Regions from separate parts of the Planococcus notacanthi genome, predicted to be linked through region 2. Evidence: riboswitches for the same ligand, from Rfam matches in the RefSeq annotation. Region 2 holds a riboswitch; the other holds the start of a gene.

Region 1 (8,423 bases), on a different contig from region 2:
CGCGATCGGCCAAAGCGTTTCCAGTGATCTTGGGGAACTGTGCAGGCAATTCAATCTGGAGCTGCCAGCGGAAGCATTCCTGAAAAAGGCTCAGGCTGTGAAAACAGAGACACCGAGCGCTAAATCTGCTCCGGTGAACTTAAAAAAAGTGGAGCTTAAAAAGACCGGCGACAAAATCAATTTGAACAAAACCGAATCGCCTTTAGGTGAAATAGTGGTTAATTTAAATTGGACGCAAAAAACGGGCGGAGGATTTTTGTCATCGGTTCTCAACGCCGGCAAATCAGTGGATTTGGATTTGGGCTGTCTGTTTGAGTTGGAGGATGGTTCCAAGGGTGCTGTCCAGGCGTTAGGCAATGCTTTTGGAAACTTGAAGCAACAGCCCTATATCGCGCTTGACCATGACGATCGGACAGGTACGTGCAAAAGTGGAGAAAACCTTCGCATTAATGGAGATCAGCTCAAGAAATTCAAACGTATACTGGTTTATGCTTTTATCTATGAAGGAGCGGCGAATTGGGCAGAAGTGGACGGGGTAGTGACTTTGAAGCAAAAAAATGGCCCGGACGTCGAAGTCCGCTTGGATGAACACCGCAAAGGCAAGCGGATGTGCGCCATCGCTTTGATCGAAAATGAGAAAAACCAAACCTTGAGCTTCAAGAAAGTGGTCGAGTACTTTGCCGGCCACAGGGAAGTGGACAAAGCTTTTAATTGGGGCATGACCTGGAGCGCAGGATCTAAATAAAAAGGGGAAAAGAGCATGGAACCATTCCATGCTCTTTTGTTTTGGCCGAAATCGTTCTGATTTGTCGGACTGATCGCGGGTTAATTTAAATAATTGCTTGTTGAATCCTGCTGTAAAAAGATCAGTGAAACCTTGTTTAAACTCTCTGCTTGTCTTTCAGTCGGCCCGTTCCGTCAAAAGTGCCGTTTGCGGATGGTGGGATTTGTGATAGACTGGCATTTCAACTTAAAATTAAAATTTTCAATTTAGTTTGAATAAATAATCCTTTTGAGTTCTTAAAGCTTGTTGCATAAGGAAATAAGAGATTTAAACTTTCATTAAAGTGAATAAATATTCAACTTTGTTGCATATTTAGATTGAGGAAATGTATTTATAGAGGAAAAAACATTTTATAACATTGACTTAAAATGCAAAACAGTGCATAATAACTCTATTAAATAGATTCGGGAAAGAAATGTTGGAAACAATGTCACGGAGGCAAGGTTCTTCCGTTTTTAGATGAAATGGAAGAATTTTTTTTATTTATCAAAATCGGGTGGTGACTGCACGTGGAGAAGAAAAGAATTGTTGTGAAGATTGGCAGCAGTTCATTGACAGATGAACGTGGCAAGCTGTCGATTGAAAAATTGCGTGAGCACGTGGATGCGCTGGCTCGCTTAAAAGAATATGGGCACGAAGTCATTCTGATATCGTCGGGAGCAGTTGCGGCAGGGTGCACAAGCATGGGTTATTTATCGCGCCCTGATACGGTGGTCGATAAGCAATCGGCCGCCGCGGTCGGACAAAGCCTGTTGTTGCAGGCTTATGCTGATGAATGCAAAAAACATGAGATCGTGGCAGCTCAGCTGTTATTGACGAAAGATTTGTATAAAAACGCCAATGCGACCATTTCAAAATTACTGGAAAGAAACGTCATGCCGATTATCAATGAAAATGACTCTGTTTCTGTAAAAGAGCTGACATTTGGAGACAATGATATGCTGTCGGCATTGGTCAGCGGGCTTGTCCATGCGGACTTCCTGGTGATTCTGACAGATATTAACGGCATTTATCAAGACAACCCAAGAACCAACCCACAGGCCCAAAAATACCTCCATCTTCAGGAAATCCCCGATGAATTAGTGGAAGCGACATCCTCGGAAGGCTCTGAAGTCGGAACAGGGGGCATGAAGTCAAAAGTTGAAGCCGCAAGAACGGCTTTGGCTTTAGGTGTCCAAGTGTTCATCGGTTCCGGGACAGGCAGCGAAAAATTAGTCGATATTTTCCAGGGCAGAGGCGACGGAACCTATATCGGTGTGAAAACAGAACTGAGTGTTTAAGCAAGGGGAAATCGAAAGGGGCATCAGGAATGACCGAACTTCTACAGGAACAGCAAACTGAAAGCGAACTTCTCCAAAAGGCTAAGCAAGCGAAACAAGCTGCAGCCACATTGGCGAAATTGACGACCAAGCAAAAAAATAACGCCTTGCGTTTGATTTCAGCTCAATTGCTGGAAGAACAGGCCTATATCTTGGAAGAAAACAGCAAGGATGTTGAACAAGGACGCCAAAACGGAATGAGTGATTCCTTGGTCGACCGTCTTCAACTGGATCAATCCCGCTTGAAAGACATGGCGGATGCGCTGGTTCAATTGACAAAGCTGGCAGATCCCGTAGGAGAAGTGCTGGAAAAATGGGAACGGCCAAACGGTTTGACGATGTCTAAAATCCGTGTGCCTTTAGGCGTTGTCGGAATGATTTATGAAGCGCGTCCGAATGTCACAGTCGATGCGTCCAGCTTATGCCTGAAAACCGGGAATTCCGTCGTGCTGCGCGGCAGCTCCACAGCAATCCACTCCAATAAAGCCATTGTTGCCGTTATTCATCGGGCACTCCAGAAAAGTGAAGTTCCAGTCGAATCCGTGCAATTATTGGAAGATACGAGCAGAGAAGCAGCTTCCCATATGTTTAAATTGAATCAATATCTGGATGTCCTCATCCCGCGAGGCGGTGCAAAACTCATTCAGACGGTCGTCCAAAACTCCACGGTTCCCGTCTTGGAAACAGGTGCAGGAAACTGCCATATATATATTGATGAGACAGCGGATGTAAAAATGGCGATTGAGATTGCGTTGAACGCCAAAACGCAGCGCCCTTCAGTGTGCAACTCCTGCGAAAGCATTTTGGTCCACAAAACTTGGGCAGACAAGCATTTAGCGGAGTTGTTGTCCGCTTTGCAGGACAAGCAGGTTGAAATCCATGGGGATGAGTCTATCCAACAACTCTCTCCTACGGTCATACCTGCAGAAAATGCAGATTGGGGAACGGAATACTTGGGACTGGAAGTGGCAATGAAAACGGTCACTGGTGTGGAAGAAGCGATTCAGCACATCAATACTTACGGAACCAAGCATTCTGAAGCGATCATTTCTTCCAATTCTGCGAACGTCGATCAATTCTTCATGGAAATTGATGCAGCAGCAGTCTACCATAATGCTTCTACGCGCTTCACAGACGGCTTCGAATTTGGGTTTGGTGCCGAGATTGGCATCAGTACACAAAAGCTTCATGCGCGGGGACCTATGGGCTTGCCTGCATTAACTTCGACAAAATACATCATCCGCGGCAGCGGCCAGATAAAGTAAACCATAGAAAAAAGACCGGAGGCATTTGCTTCCGGTCTTTTTTGTGTCAGGCCTGTGCTTTTGTTCGGTTATGCTTCCACATCAGGTAACGGTAGCGGACAGTGCAGCCGATGCAATAGCCCATCAATGCAACTCCTGCTGCAAGTATGACCATAATGCTGAAGGCATAAGCAACCAGTTGGATGCCTAAAGAGAAGAAAAGGAGTGACAGCCCCAGGCAAATCGTTGCAATCCATTGATTGAACAATTGCTGGTCTTTGTCTTCCTGCTGGTAGCTCGCTGACGGCTTTTTCAGAAAGCGGCGGCTAAAGTGGATGACAGGATTTTTCTTGGTGATCAATGTATAGGCTCCAACCGCAAACGGCAACAGCAAAATGGCTGGATGGAACAACAATGCTGCCAATACGGTGACGACGATGAAAGCTTGGTTTATTTGGACAAGGGGTTTGGGAATGGTCATGAACTCTCCTCCTTCAATTAAAACTTATTATACCTAGTAAATTACTAGGAACAAACCTAATTGCTCAGAAAGAGAGTCATTCGATTCGTTTTCTACATCAGCTGGGTAATGAACAATGTAGCCATGCCAAAATAGATCAATAAGGACAAGATGTCATTGATTGTCGTAATTAGCGGACCGGAAGCCACAGCCGGGTCAATATTGAATCGATAAAGAATCAAGGGAATGATTGTTCCGGCTAAGGTCCCGATAATCAAAGTCATCAGTAGCGAACCGCCGACCACAATGCCCAGCACAAAATTGCCTTGCCATACATAAGCAATCAATAAAATGAGAACAGAGCAGATGGCTCCGATGATGATGCCGACCCATAATTCCCTGATGACCAGCTGGACGGTCTGTTTAAAATTCAGCTTCTGGGAAGCCAATCCACGGACCACAACGGACAGCGACTGCGTACCCGTATTTCCGGTCATGCCGGCAATCATCGGCATAAAGAACGTCAGCGCTACAACAGTCTGAAGCGTTTCTTCGAATCGGCTGATGATGCCGCCGGAAAACAAGCCGATAAACAACAGGAGAATCAGCCAAGGCAGACGGCGATAAGCCGCAATCAAAGCAGGCGTATTAAAGTCGATTGACTTACCGGAAGCCGACAATTTTTCAATGTCTTCATTCGCTTCCTGCATGACGACATCGATGACATCGTCCACCGTGATGACCCCGGCAAGCGTATTGTCTTTTTCAACAATCGGCAACGTGACGAAATCATAGCGGCTGATCAATTGGGCGGCCTCTTCCTGGTCGGTCAGGACGTCGGCTTTGATGACGCGGTTGTACATGACTTCTTCGATTTTGTCCTCAAGGTTTCCAAGAATCAAATCCTTATAAGAAAGAACGCCAAGCAGCTTTTTGTCTTCGTCCACTACATAAAGGTAGTTGAGGTATTCCGCTAATTCGGCAAATTGCTTGATCTTATCGATAGCTTGCCGAATCGTGTAATGCCGTGGAATCCATACATAGCGGTTATTCATTAAGCGTCCCGCTGTTTCAGGTGGATACGTCATCGTATTGTGGACAAACCGGGAGTCGTCCTGATTGATCTGCGACAACAGCTCTTCAATGCGTTCCGGTTCCAAGTCGGCCAGCAACAAAGCCAAGTCGTCGTTGTCCATACGATCGAGGACCTTTGCCGATTTTTCTATACCCAACTTATGAAGAATATCAATTTGTTCATTTTTCGGAAGTTCCTGCATCAGTTCCGTCAGTTGGCGGATCGTCAAATAGAGGAGAAACTTATTGCGGTGTTTGTCCGGCAGATGCCGGTACTGGATCGCCATATCATACGGCTGGAGCTCATCCAGGATGTCCTGGAATTCAATTATTTTTCCTTCTTTCATGGCCTTGATCAACGCCAATGTAATTTCGTCTTCAAGCAATGCTACAGTCATGGGGCTCACTCCTTCTATGCGGAAAATCCAGAAACTCTATTGTTGATTATTGCCTTAAATGCATGATTTGAAAAGGGGAGAAAAAAAGATAGCAGAATTGAATTAATTGACATATAATAATGAAAATCTGAAAAGGCAAACTTCACCGAAAGGGAAGGACGCAAAGCCATGAGCCTAACCGTTGAAAAACGCAAGGTTGTCAGGTTGCCTGGGTCTCGTTCTGTGAGCCACGGCCAGCAGAATGGGAGGAATAGAGATATGAAAAAATTAATGATGGCAGGTGTGTGGTTATTGTTTATGCTGACACAAACCGGTTTTCAGGCTCAAGCGGCTGAAGTGGATGTCAAAGCCACTTGGTTGTGGAATCCGTGGATGATCTACGAAGATGAAGCGGGTACGATCGCTTTTCTCGAAAGCAAAAATGTAAACAAAGTATATGTCCAGATTGATGCGGATATTCCGGCTGGTGTATACCAGAGCTTCATCGAAAAAGCTGGAGCTGCGGGCATGGCCATTTACGCGTTGGATGGAGCGCCTGACTGGGTGGCAGCAAAAGGATTTACTAAACAGGACCGGTTGATGTCTTGGTTGTCAGCCTATCAACAAAAGGCTGCCTTGACGCAGAAGTTCGCCGGTGTCCATTTGGATGTGGAACCTTATTTATACAGCGGTTGGAACACCAATCGTGCAGCAACAGTCAAAGCTTATCAAGCCTTGCTGATGAAAGCCGTATCCAGCACAACCGCGTTGAACTTGCCTCTGGAAGCCGATCTTCCTTTCTGGTTCGACGAAATTCCATATAAAAACACTTACGGTAGTGGCATACTTGCCGAATGGGTCATCGCCAATACGCACAGTGTCACGCTTATGGCTTACCGGGACTCAGCAACCATGATAACAGAACTGGTAAGAAATGAAGTGGCCTATGGAGTGAAATACGGAAAAACGGTTGTGGTGGGAGTTGAAACAGGCCAAACCGATGAAGGTGAAGCTATCTCCTTCTATGAAGAAGGCGAGGCTTTCATGAACAATGAGTTAGCTGCTGTTTCTTCTCATTATGCCTTTTCCAAAGGCTTTGGAGGAATCGCAGTTCATGACGTGGACAGCTGGAAGACGATGGCTCCGTAAAAATTAGTCCACAACGATTTCTTTATTCTTCTAACAAGGAAACAGCAGACTCAGTTTAAATAGCTGAATCTGCTGTTTTTTTCGTAGAGTTAAATCAAGTGAAATATGTTACACTATCCATAAATTATGAAATAATAAGGTTTTTAATAGAAATATTTTACTTAGAAATGGTGGCTTCGAAAAAGGAGACTGGTAAATGATTGAGCTATTTATGTGGGTGGTTTTGGGTTTATTGGGAATTCAATTGCTGATTCTAGCTTTGCTGATCGGTTGGAAAAGAAGGAATTTAGCCGATGAAAGAGTGATAGAAGAAACATTAGCTACGTTACGGCCACAATTCCGAGAATATATAGAAGGCACTAGGGAAATGGAACCTGCGTTGCCGCCCGGAAAAAAACATCGTTTTAAATTGATGGAAACGATGCTGGATGAGTTTTCAGCTGAAGATTTTTCGGAAATGCAGTTTTTGAAAATTCACAGGCTAGCGGAAAAGTATTTGGCAGAGCCTTACCGCCTTATTTTGAAAAAAGGCCAATGGGCAGAGCGTGTCAATGCGCTGTATTTTATTGAAGACTTCCGGCTTTTTTCGTTGAAAGAAGATGTCTATCAGCATTTCCTGAGAATCAATAAGCGTGACGAAGAGTATCGCCAGTGCATCCGCGTCTGCGCTACACTGCAGGAAGCTCGGCTGATGGATGTCGCTATTGAAAACAAGAGCTTGTCATTCGGAATGATCAAAGAATTGCTGCACCGGCTGGAAGATGATTTATTGAAGGTGACAGCGGAACGGATGCAGGCTAAAGAGGATATTTCCGAGAACATGCTTAATGCCTTTATTACATTCAGTGGGGAACGCCGGATGGCCCTGTTATTTCCTTTTGTCGAACAGAAGTTGCGCGATGAACGAAAGGAAGTGCGTCTGAAAGCCATGAGCAGCCTATGCCATTACGGAGAAATGGCGGATCCGTCAATTCTTTTGGAATTTTATGATTCAGAGCATTGGCAGGAACGGATGTATGCGGCAAAACTGACGGGTGCCTGCCGTTTTGAGCAGTACAAACAAAACCTGGTTGATCTGCTGTCGGATAATGTCTGGTGGGTCCGCTTTGCAGGTGCTGAGAATATAAAAGTCTTTCAAGGCGGCAATGCCATCCTTGAGCAGGTCTCAATCGAACACACGGATGCCTATGCACGAGATATTGCCAAACATATGCTGACAAGAGAAGGCGGGGAGCTCGCATGAGTGGAACTGGAATTACAGTAGTCATTGAAATCATTTCCTGGGCAATAATAGCTTATATGTTGGCTGCCGGCGCGATTTACTTGATTCTTTTCTTTGTCGCTAGCCCAAAGATAAGCAAAGAGAAGAAATTGAACCGCCAGGAGCAGATAGAAGAACTGTCGATCAATAAAGATACGTACCCTATTTCTATTCTGGTCCCTGCTTACAATGAAGAAGCAGGTGTGGTCAGCACTGTCCGATCATTATTGAACCTGAACTATCCTCAGTATGAAATCATCGTAGTGAATGATGGTTCCACAGACAGAACCAGTGAAAAAGTGCTTGCCCAATTTGGAATGGAGCCGATTGAACTGGCGATCCGGACATATTTTAAAACAGGGGAGATCAAGCGGGCTTATCGATCGACACTTCACCCCAATCTTTTTCTAATCGAAAAAGAAAATGGCGGGAAGGCAGATGCTTTGAATGCAGGCGTCAATTTCTCGAGATATCCGTACTTTGCGGCGATTGACGGAGATTCCATTTTGGAACAGGACGCCTTGCTGAAAACCATGAAACCGATTGTGGATTCGAGTGGCCTGGTCACAGCTACAGGCGGGACTGTGAGAATTGCCAATGGCTGCAAAATAAACCGGGGTGTCATCGAACAGGTGGCGTTGCCTAAAAAACCGCTGGAAATCATGCAGATTATCGAATACTTCCGCGCGTTTCTTATTGGGCGCCTCGGTTTTAGCCGGGTCAATATCCTGCTGATCATTTCAGGCGCGTTTGGC
Region 2 (8,423 bases):
ATCAGAACTTGAGCCGCTTTGAAAAAATCAATAATCAGGTGTCGACAGGAAAATTGCTTCACCGGCCATCGGATGATCCAAATGGAGTCAGCCAGGCAATGAACTTGAAAAGTTCACTTGCTGCCAATGCACAATTTGAACGCAATAGCAGCGAAGCGAATTTGTGGATGGATGAAACCGACCAGAATATCGGTTCCATGGTGGATATTGTGCAACGGGTTCGCGAGCTCGCTGTACAAGGTAATAACGGCACTTTATCCGAACATGACCGTACAGTGATTTCTAAAGAAGTGGAAGAATTGACCGAGCAGATGCGCCATTTGGCGAATGCCAAAGTCAACGGAAAGTCGTTGTTCAACGGACAGAAAACAAGTGAAATTCCTTTCCCTGAAAAAGGAAACTTTACTTTCGACAGTGACGGACTGGCCGCAAAAATGGTTAACATTGGAGAAGGCATCAGCATCCAATCAAGTTTCTTGCCAGATGATTTGTTTGGAACAGCAACAGACGGCAATAATCTCTTTAAAACATTGGAAAGCATGAAGGCTTCTTTAGAGGCTGGAACTTCCATTGATTTGGAGAAGATCGATAAAGGAATGGAGCGGCTGTTGACAGCGGCTGCTGAAAACGGCGCCCGCCAAAATCGTCTGGAAGCCGTAGAAAATCGGATGCTCGACAGCAACCTGCAATTGAAAACGATGCTGTCAAATGTTGAAGATATCGACTATGCTGAAGCCATCATTAAGTTGACCAGCGAAGAAAGTGTCTATCAGGCGAGCCTTGCTGCTTCTTCAAAAATAATTCAACCGAGCTTGATGGACTTTCTAAGATAACTTAAAAACGATAAAAAGAGCAGGCACCCCGCGGGGTGCCTGCTCTTTTTGCCTTATCCTTTAATCGAATTGACCAAGCCCATCATATCATCCGCGTAGGAAATGGCTCTTCCTTGTGATTGGAACAATCGCTGCGTTGCAATCAATTCTGTCATTTCATCGCTGAGTTCCACATTGGATGCTTCAAGCGATCCTTGCTTAATACGGATGGAACCGTCATTTTGTTGGGCCAAGTTGATCAGCTGCAAATTGCCGTTGGCGATTTGCTCAGCTTCGGTGCCCGGCAAGCGGTAAAGATTGCCGCCTATTTTTTCAAGTGAATTCGTCCGGTTTACTTGGGCGATGCCCATTTGGATTTCTACCGGTTGTTTGGGATCGTTATAGGAAATTTCCAAAGCACCATTTCCATTCAACTGAAGGGTTTTGTAATCGGCATCAAAAACAATTGGCTGGTTGTTGGCCCCAAGAACAGCTTCTCCGTTGGCAGTGACCAAACTTACTTGATTTGAATTTAACACCGGTTGGACTTGGAAAGAGCCATCTTTTGTATAAGCTACTCCGTCTTCAGAAGAAACCCGGAAATAAGCGTTTTCTCCTTGGATCATGAAATCAAGCGGCCGATCAGTTTGCCGGACAGAACCTTGTTCGTTGCGCACAGCTGTTTGTGAAAGAATCGCACCTGCACCGATACGCAACCCATAAGGTGTATTTCGTCCGACTTCATTTTGCTGGCCGACTTGTTTTTCAATGGATTGCACGAGGGCATCTGAAAAACTGGCTTCCTGGCGCTTATAGCCATTGGTGTTGACGTTGGCAATGTTGTTGCCGATCAAATCGATTTTCTTTTGCAGCTCACTCATTGTATTGCTGGCTGTGTTCATTTGGATATTCAACTTGATAATTTCCTCCTTACACGCGTCCTATTTCATTGACGGCTTTTTCCATGCTTCGGTCATATGCCTGAATCACTTTCTGATTGGATTCGAATCCTCGGTAAGTCGTCATCATATCTGTCATCGTTCGAGTCAGATCGACATTCGACTGTTCAATAAATCCTTGTTTGACGAAGGACTCTGTATTGTTAAGAAGAGCAACATCCTCAACATTTTGAGGAGCTTGATCTGCATCTCCTTGCCAGCGCAATAAATTCTGGCCTTCTTTTACAAGTTGATCGGGATTTTCAGTATGGCCAATCCATAGACGCCCCACTTGTGTACCGTCAGCCAAAACGACTTGGCCGTTATCGGCTACAGTAAAGTCAGTGGACCCGACTTGAATCGGCTGCAGGTTTTCGCCTAATACCGGGAATCCTTCGCTAGTCGTTAATGTGCCTTCAGGATTTACAGCAAAGGTTCCATTTTTTGTGTAACGTACTTCACCGTTCTCAGATGTTGCTGCAAAAACCAGCGCACCTTTTTGTTGAGTTTCTGGATTTGCAGGAAGAAGTTCATCCAAAAGCGCAAAATCTGTCGAATTTCCGGTTTCTTTTAACGGACCTTGCAAAAAAGAAGGAATTCCTTCTTGAGCATATACTCCTGTAGTTAAAGTCCCGATATTTTGTGAGTCTATTGTACCTTTTTTACCGGATTCCATCGCTTTAATCAATTGATCAGGAAAAGCGCGGAGAACCGTTTGGTCTTCTTTAAATCCAGGAGTATTGGCATTGGATAGGTTATTTGTCAATATTTGTTGTTGCCTATTATTCGCCATCATCCCTGATGTAGCAGTATATAATCCACGAAACATGGTCTTTTCTCCTTTTTGAACAACAGTTAGTATTTCTCGCGTAGCATACCATTAAAAAGTCGATAAAAATAGAGACTTTTCTATTAAAATGGAAAAAATATGATAATTTTTTTTATTAAATAAAAATATACAAAAATGTTGAAACATGATACTATCACTTTGCTATTATTTTTTGAAAATAGTACGAAATAACGAGTTTGAAAATCAAATACTTGAAATCATTGTGACAATGGCAAACTTATTCGAAAGATAAAGACGCAAAGCCACGGGCCTAAATACACAATGTACAGGGCAGCCGGGTTATCAAAATGGTAGATTTGAAAGAAATCCACCTTTTTTAAAGGTGGATTTTTATATACTAAATAAATGTTAAAAAAAGGAGTTTATTGATGAATATATTCCCTAAATCACTGGAAGCAATGGAACAAGCTTTATCGGCTTCAACTTTACGGCAGCGGGTTCACTCGGCAAACATCGCCAATGTGGATACAGCCAACTACAAAAGCAAAAAAGTCGATTTTCAAGCGGCCTTGGATACTGCAATGAATAAGCAAAGTTTAACAAGTTATAAAACAAATGATCGACATCTTTCATTCAGTAATGAAGTTTCCAAAACCAAGACAGAAATTACTGCAAATAATTCCACTCAATACAACAATAATGGCAATAATGTCGACATGGATGTCGAAATGGCCGAGCTGGCAAAAAACCAGTTATGGTACAACGCGGTAACCGAGCGGGTCAACGGCAAGCTTAACAGTCTCAGCTCCGTCATTAATGGAGGGAGATAAAAAAGATGAGTTTATTTAATGGATTTAACATCAGTGCTTCAGGGCTGACGGCGAACCGGTTGCGCATGGACGTTGTCTCTGCCAATATCGCAAACGCGAACACCAATCGCGCTGAGCTGGTCGATGGGGAATGGATGCCTTACCGCCGGAAAACGGTCGAGTTGTCGCAAAGTGGAACATCGCCTTTTGCCAACCAACTCCAGTCAGTGATCAATAGAGGGAATACCGCGGTATCAGGTGTGAAAGCATCGGAAATCAGAGAAGACCAGACACCTTTCACCATGAACTATGATCCGGAACATCCGGATGCGGGAGAAGATGGTTATGTGCGGTCATCCAATGTCGATCCACTGAAAGAAATGGTCGACCTGATGTCTGCAACCCGTTCATATGAAGCAAACGTCACCGCCATGAACGCTTCCAAAAGCATGTTCATGAAAGCATTGGAGATTGGTAAGTAAATCAGTTACTTTCACTTTTGATATTCTGCAAAACAACTCCGCTTTCCTGCGGGCGAGCGCCAAGCCGCTTCGTCGCTGCGCTCCTGCAGGGTCTCGGCTGTCTCGCTATCCCGCGGGAGTCTCCGCTGTTTTGCTCCAGATCTTATATAGAAACAGTGAAAAATTTAATGTGGCTTCTAAGTTAATAAGTTTCTTAGCGCCGACGCGTCCAGGGGCTAAGCGAAGCGAGAAGACAGGCGTTCTTTGCCTGGCTTCTTGCGGGAGCTATGCCCAAAGCGGCCGAAGCGGTGTAAAAAAGATAAATTCTTCATCTTAAAATATAGAGAACATTAAGGAGGCACCATGGAAAAAATTAGCCAAGTTCAGACGCCTTTCATTCAAAATCAATTGCTGGATAAAGTAAAACCTGAAAACAAAGTTGAAGGGTTTGGAGAAATATTCAAAGATGCGTTAAAAGAGGTAAGCAAAGCACAAAATGAATCAGATAAATTGACCAATCAATTGGTGACAGGAGAAGTACAGGATATACACGAAGTCATGATCGCTTCGCAAAAAGCCAGCTTATCGCTGCAGATGACCATGCAAGTGAGAAACAAGGTTGTCGAAGCTTACCAAGAAGTTATGAGAATGCAAGTATGATACGAACTGGCGGGATGATGACTAGATGAAAGAAAAGTTTTCGGCATATAAATCGAAGTTGAGTGAATCATGGGCCAGTTTTTCTCCTGTAACAAAATGGTCTGTCATTGGCTCATTTTTAATCACTTTGTTAATTTTGATTGTCTTCGTTTTTCTCAGCAACCGCTCCGATTTTTCGGTATTGTACTCGAATTTAACAGCGGCAGAAGCAGGAGAAATCAAAGCAGCAATTGAGGCACAGACCATTCCGGTGGAAGTATCAGCCGATGGCACGACCATCAGTGTGCCTAAAGAACATTTAGCGAACTTGAAAGTCAGTTTGGCTGCAGAGGGCATTCCGAAAAACGGCAATGTCAATTACGGCATATTCAGCGAAAACATGGGCCTCGGCATGACCGACCGCCATTTTGATGTGGTCGAGCGTGACGCGATGCAGAACGAGTTGGCGTATTTGATCCAACAGATTGATGGTGTGACGGAAGCGAATGTCATGATCACGCTGCCGAAAGAAAACGTCTGGATTACCGATGAAGAACAGACATCTACAGCGTCCATCGTCGTCAAAGGCGATCCGACATTCCAATTGGACCAAAAACAGGTGAATGGCCTGTATCATTTGATTAGCAAATCGGTGCCAAGTTTGCCGCCTGAGCAGATTGTCATCATGGATCAGAATGGGCAAGTGTTTGAAGTGAAGGATGCGAGCCAAGCGGATACAAATTTGACAGCTTATCAGCAGCACCGCGAAATCCAAAAAGGGATCGAGCAGGACATTCAGCGTGAGCTGCAGCAAATGCTCGGCTTGCTTTTGGGGCAGGATAAAGTCGTCGTTTCCGTGATGACGAACATTGATTTCACCAAAGAAAAACGGGAAGAACAATTGGTTGAACCCGTCGATATTGAAAACAACGAAGGCCTTGATATCAGTGTGGAACGGATTGTGGAAACTTTTTCGAGTGAAGGTACTGTGGCAGAAGATGCAGCGGGAACCGGAGACACCGAAGTCGCGAATTATCCGGCTGGAGATGCAGCTGGAAACAGCGAATCCGAACGGACAGAAGAACGCATCAACAGTGAAGTCAACCGCATCAATCGCCAAATTGAAATGAGCCCGTACGTCATCGATGACATTACAATCAACGTCGGTGTGGAACCGCCAGTGCCAGAAAATCCAGCGAGTTTATCGCAGGAAAACATCACCGACATCAGCAACTTGCTGAAAAATGCAGTGAGTACTTCATTGAGCATGAATGAATTCCCAGTAACGGAAGCGGAACTGGAAGACAAGATTTCGGTGTTTGCAACAGAATTCCAGGGCCGTCCGGCAGTTGAAGAAGAAGAACCGGAAACCACGTTCCTGTCAGGCATACCGAATAATCTGCTGCTCGTTATTGGTGCAGCCGTGGTGTTGCTGATCATCATCATTATTGCGGTCATCTTGCTTCGCAGAAAGAAAAAAGAAGAACTATTTGAAGAAGACTATGATTTTGGAGGATTTGAACAGGCATTAGCCAAGTCCAATCAAGTAAATCTGGAAGCAGAAGAAGAAGAAATGGACTTGTCCGAGTTCAGTGCCAAAGCAAATCCAAAACGAAAAACTATTGAAAAGCTTGCCAAAGGACGACCTGAAGACTTTGCTAAATTGTTGCGGTCATGGATGGCAGATGACTAGGAGAGTGGCAAATGGTTAGACGCATGAGAGAGTTCACAGGGGTACAAAAAGTAGCCATTTTGTTGGTCGGCTTAGGGCCGGATGTCTCCATTGAAATATTCAAGCAGTTGACAGAACCGGAAATCGATCAATTGACTATGGAGATTTCCAACGTTCGCCAATTGAAAAAAAGCCAGACGGAAGACGTCATCAATGAATTCTATGAAATGATTTTAGCTCAGGACTATATGAATGAAGGCGGATTAAGCTATGCCCGCAACATTTTGGAACAGGCATTGGGGAAAGAAAAAGCGATAGATACCATCAACCGCCTCTCGAACAGGCTGCAAGTAAAGCCATTCAGTTTCGCTCGAAAAGCCGATCCCAACCAGATTTTAAATGTTTTGCAGCACGAGCAGGCTCAAACGATTGCGTTGGTGCTGTCGTATTTGGATCCCAAGCAATCTTCACAGATTTTGTCTCAGCTTCCTGCTGAAAAACAAGCGGAAGTGGCAAGAAGAGTTGCGTTGATGGAAAGCACATCACCTGATGTCATCCATCAAGTGGAACAGATTTTGGAACGTAAGCTGACTGCCACAGGAACACATGATTATACTGCTACCGGCGGAGTCGAAACCATTGTCCGTGTATTGAGCAATGTTGACCGAGGAACAGAAAAATCCATTTTGACGAACCTTGAAAACGGCAGTCCAGAATTAGTAGCCGAAATTAAGAAGCGGATGTTTGTCTTTGAAGATATTGTCAATCTTGAAATTCGTTCGGTACAACGGATTGTCCGTGAAGTGAGCGATGCTGATTTGATGTTCGCTCTGAAAGTAGCGAGTGAAGAAGTCAAAGACAGCATTTACAGCAATATGTCGACTCGCAGAGCGGAAGCCATCCGTGAGGAAATTGACGTGATGGGCCCTGTGAAACTGAAAGATGTAGAAAACGCACAAACAAATATTGTCGGGTTGATTCGAAACCTTGAAGAAAAAGGAGAAATTAGCGTTTCCCGTGGAGAAGGGGATGAAATGATTGTCTAATATCATTCGCCTTTCTCAGACATCATCAAGTGAAAAGAAAATCATCCATACCCGAAAGATTGAAATGAAAAAAACTGTGTTCAATGATTCCGAAACGGATCCGAGGGAACAGCGGCAACAATTATTGCAGGAAATCATGGATTTGGAAACACGCCGTGAGCAATTGCGGATCCAGATTTCAGAAGAGCAGCAAAATGCTCAACAGGAAATCAGTGAATGGTGGCAAGTCAAACAGCTGGAAGCCCGACAACAAGCTGAAAAGCTGGAGCAGGAAGCTGAACAACAAGGGTTTCAAGCTGGATTTACGCAAGGTCTCCAACAAGCAGAACAGGACAGTGTTGAAAAGCGCTCGGAGATGAACCGTTTATTGGAAATTGCTTATGAAGAAAAAGTGAACATCATTCAACAGGCAGAACCGTTTTTATTGTCGTTAAGTGTCAAGATTGCAGAAAAAGTGATTCACAACGAATTACACCAAGATGAACAACAAGTGCTGCACATTATTCAACAGGCATTAAAGCAGGTGGAAGAATCGGAAGACGTGACAATGCAGGTTTCTCCTGAAGATTACCCGTTGATTATTCCCTTTTTGGAAGAGCTCAAGACCTATGTTAAAGCGGATTCGGAATTGAAGCTGATTCCGGTTGCCAGCCTGACGTCAGGGGGCTGCAGAATTCATACAGCAAGCGGTTCTTATGACGCGATGGTCGATAATCAGCTGGAAGAAATCAAGAACCAATTGCTTTCTTACTGTGAGGAGAAAACAAACGATGAATCTGTGGGCAGATGAATATTTAGAATTGATGAATGACATTGAACCGATCAAAAAGCATGGGAAAGTGATCCAGGTCATTGGTTTGACGATTGAATCAAGAGGGCCGAATGCAAAAATCGGTGAGCTTTGTCTCCTATACCCGAATCGCAATGAACCGCCCATTGAGGCGGAAGTTGTCGGCTTTAAAGAAAACCGGATCATGTTGATGCCTTTGCAGGATCTTTCGCAGGTCGGTCCGGGATGCCTGGTGGTTGCGACCGGAGGACCGCTTCAAATCAAAGTGGGTCCGTCCATTCTAGGGAAAGTCCTCGATGGAACAGGTATGCCGTTAGATGAGAGTTTGTTGCCGCGTGGCCTGAAAAAGTATTCGACCAACAACGCTCCGCCGAATCCTTTGAAACGTCCGCGGATCGACAAATCGCTGGAAGTCGGCGTCCGTGCAATCGACGGCTTGCTGACAGTCGGACAAGGCCAGCGGGTT

What was found. Region 2 has a riboswitch for cyclic di-GMP ahead of flgB (flagellar basal body rod protein FlgB). Riboswitches for the same ligand answer to the same signal wherever they lie in the genome.
Region 1: linked by a shared signal. The riboswitch ahead of QMA01_RS07945 (amidase) and the one ahead of flgB (flagellar basal body rod protein FlgB) in region 2 are both predicted to bind cyclic di-GMP.

The regions. Positions count from the first base shown of each region.
Region 1 is NZ_JASDCQ010000002.1:103,919-112,341, forward strand. Features, by position in the region: gene QMA01_RS07920 (TerD family protein) at 1-745, shown strand, start outside; gene proB (glutamate 5-kinase) at 1,294-2,064, shown strand; gene QMA01_RS07930 (glutamate-5-semialdehyde dehydrogenase) at 2,094-3,368, shown strand; gene QMA01_RS07935 (DUF4395 domain-containing protein) at 3,415-3,828, opposite strand; gene mgtE (magnesium transporter) at 3,921-5,279, opposite strand; cyclic di-GMP riboswitch class I at 5,404-5,491, shown strand; gene QMA01_RS07945 (amidase) at 5,538-6,407, shown strand; gene QMA01_RS07950 (HEAT repeat domain-containing protein) at 6,604-7,650, shown strand; gene QMA01_RS07955 (glycosyltransferase family 2 protein) at 7,647-8,423, shown strand, end outside.
Region 2 is NZ_JASDCQ010000003.1:32,462-40,884, forward strand. Features, by position in the region: gene flgL (flagellar hook-associated protein FlgL) at 1-833, shown strand, start outside; gene QMA01_RS11350 (flagellar hook-basal body protein) at 887-1,726, opposite strand; gene QMA01_RS11355 (flagellar hook-basal body protein) at 1,743-2,579, opposite strand; cyclic di-GMP riboswitch class I at 2,801-2,887, shown strand; gene flgB (flagellar basal body rod protein FlgB) at 2,969-3,370, shown strand; gene flgC (flagellar basal body rod protein FlgC) at 3,376-3,831, shown strand; gene fliE (flagellar hook-basal body complex protein FliE) at 4,174-4,470, shown strand; gene fliF (flagellar basal-body MS-ring/collar protein FliF) at 4,496-6,142, shown strand; gene fliG (flagellar motor switch protein FliG) at 6,154-7,167, shown strand; gene QMA01_RS11385 (FliH/SctL family protein) at 7,160-7,957, shown strand; gene fliI (flagellar protein export ATPase FliI) at 7,938-8,423, shown strand, end outside.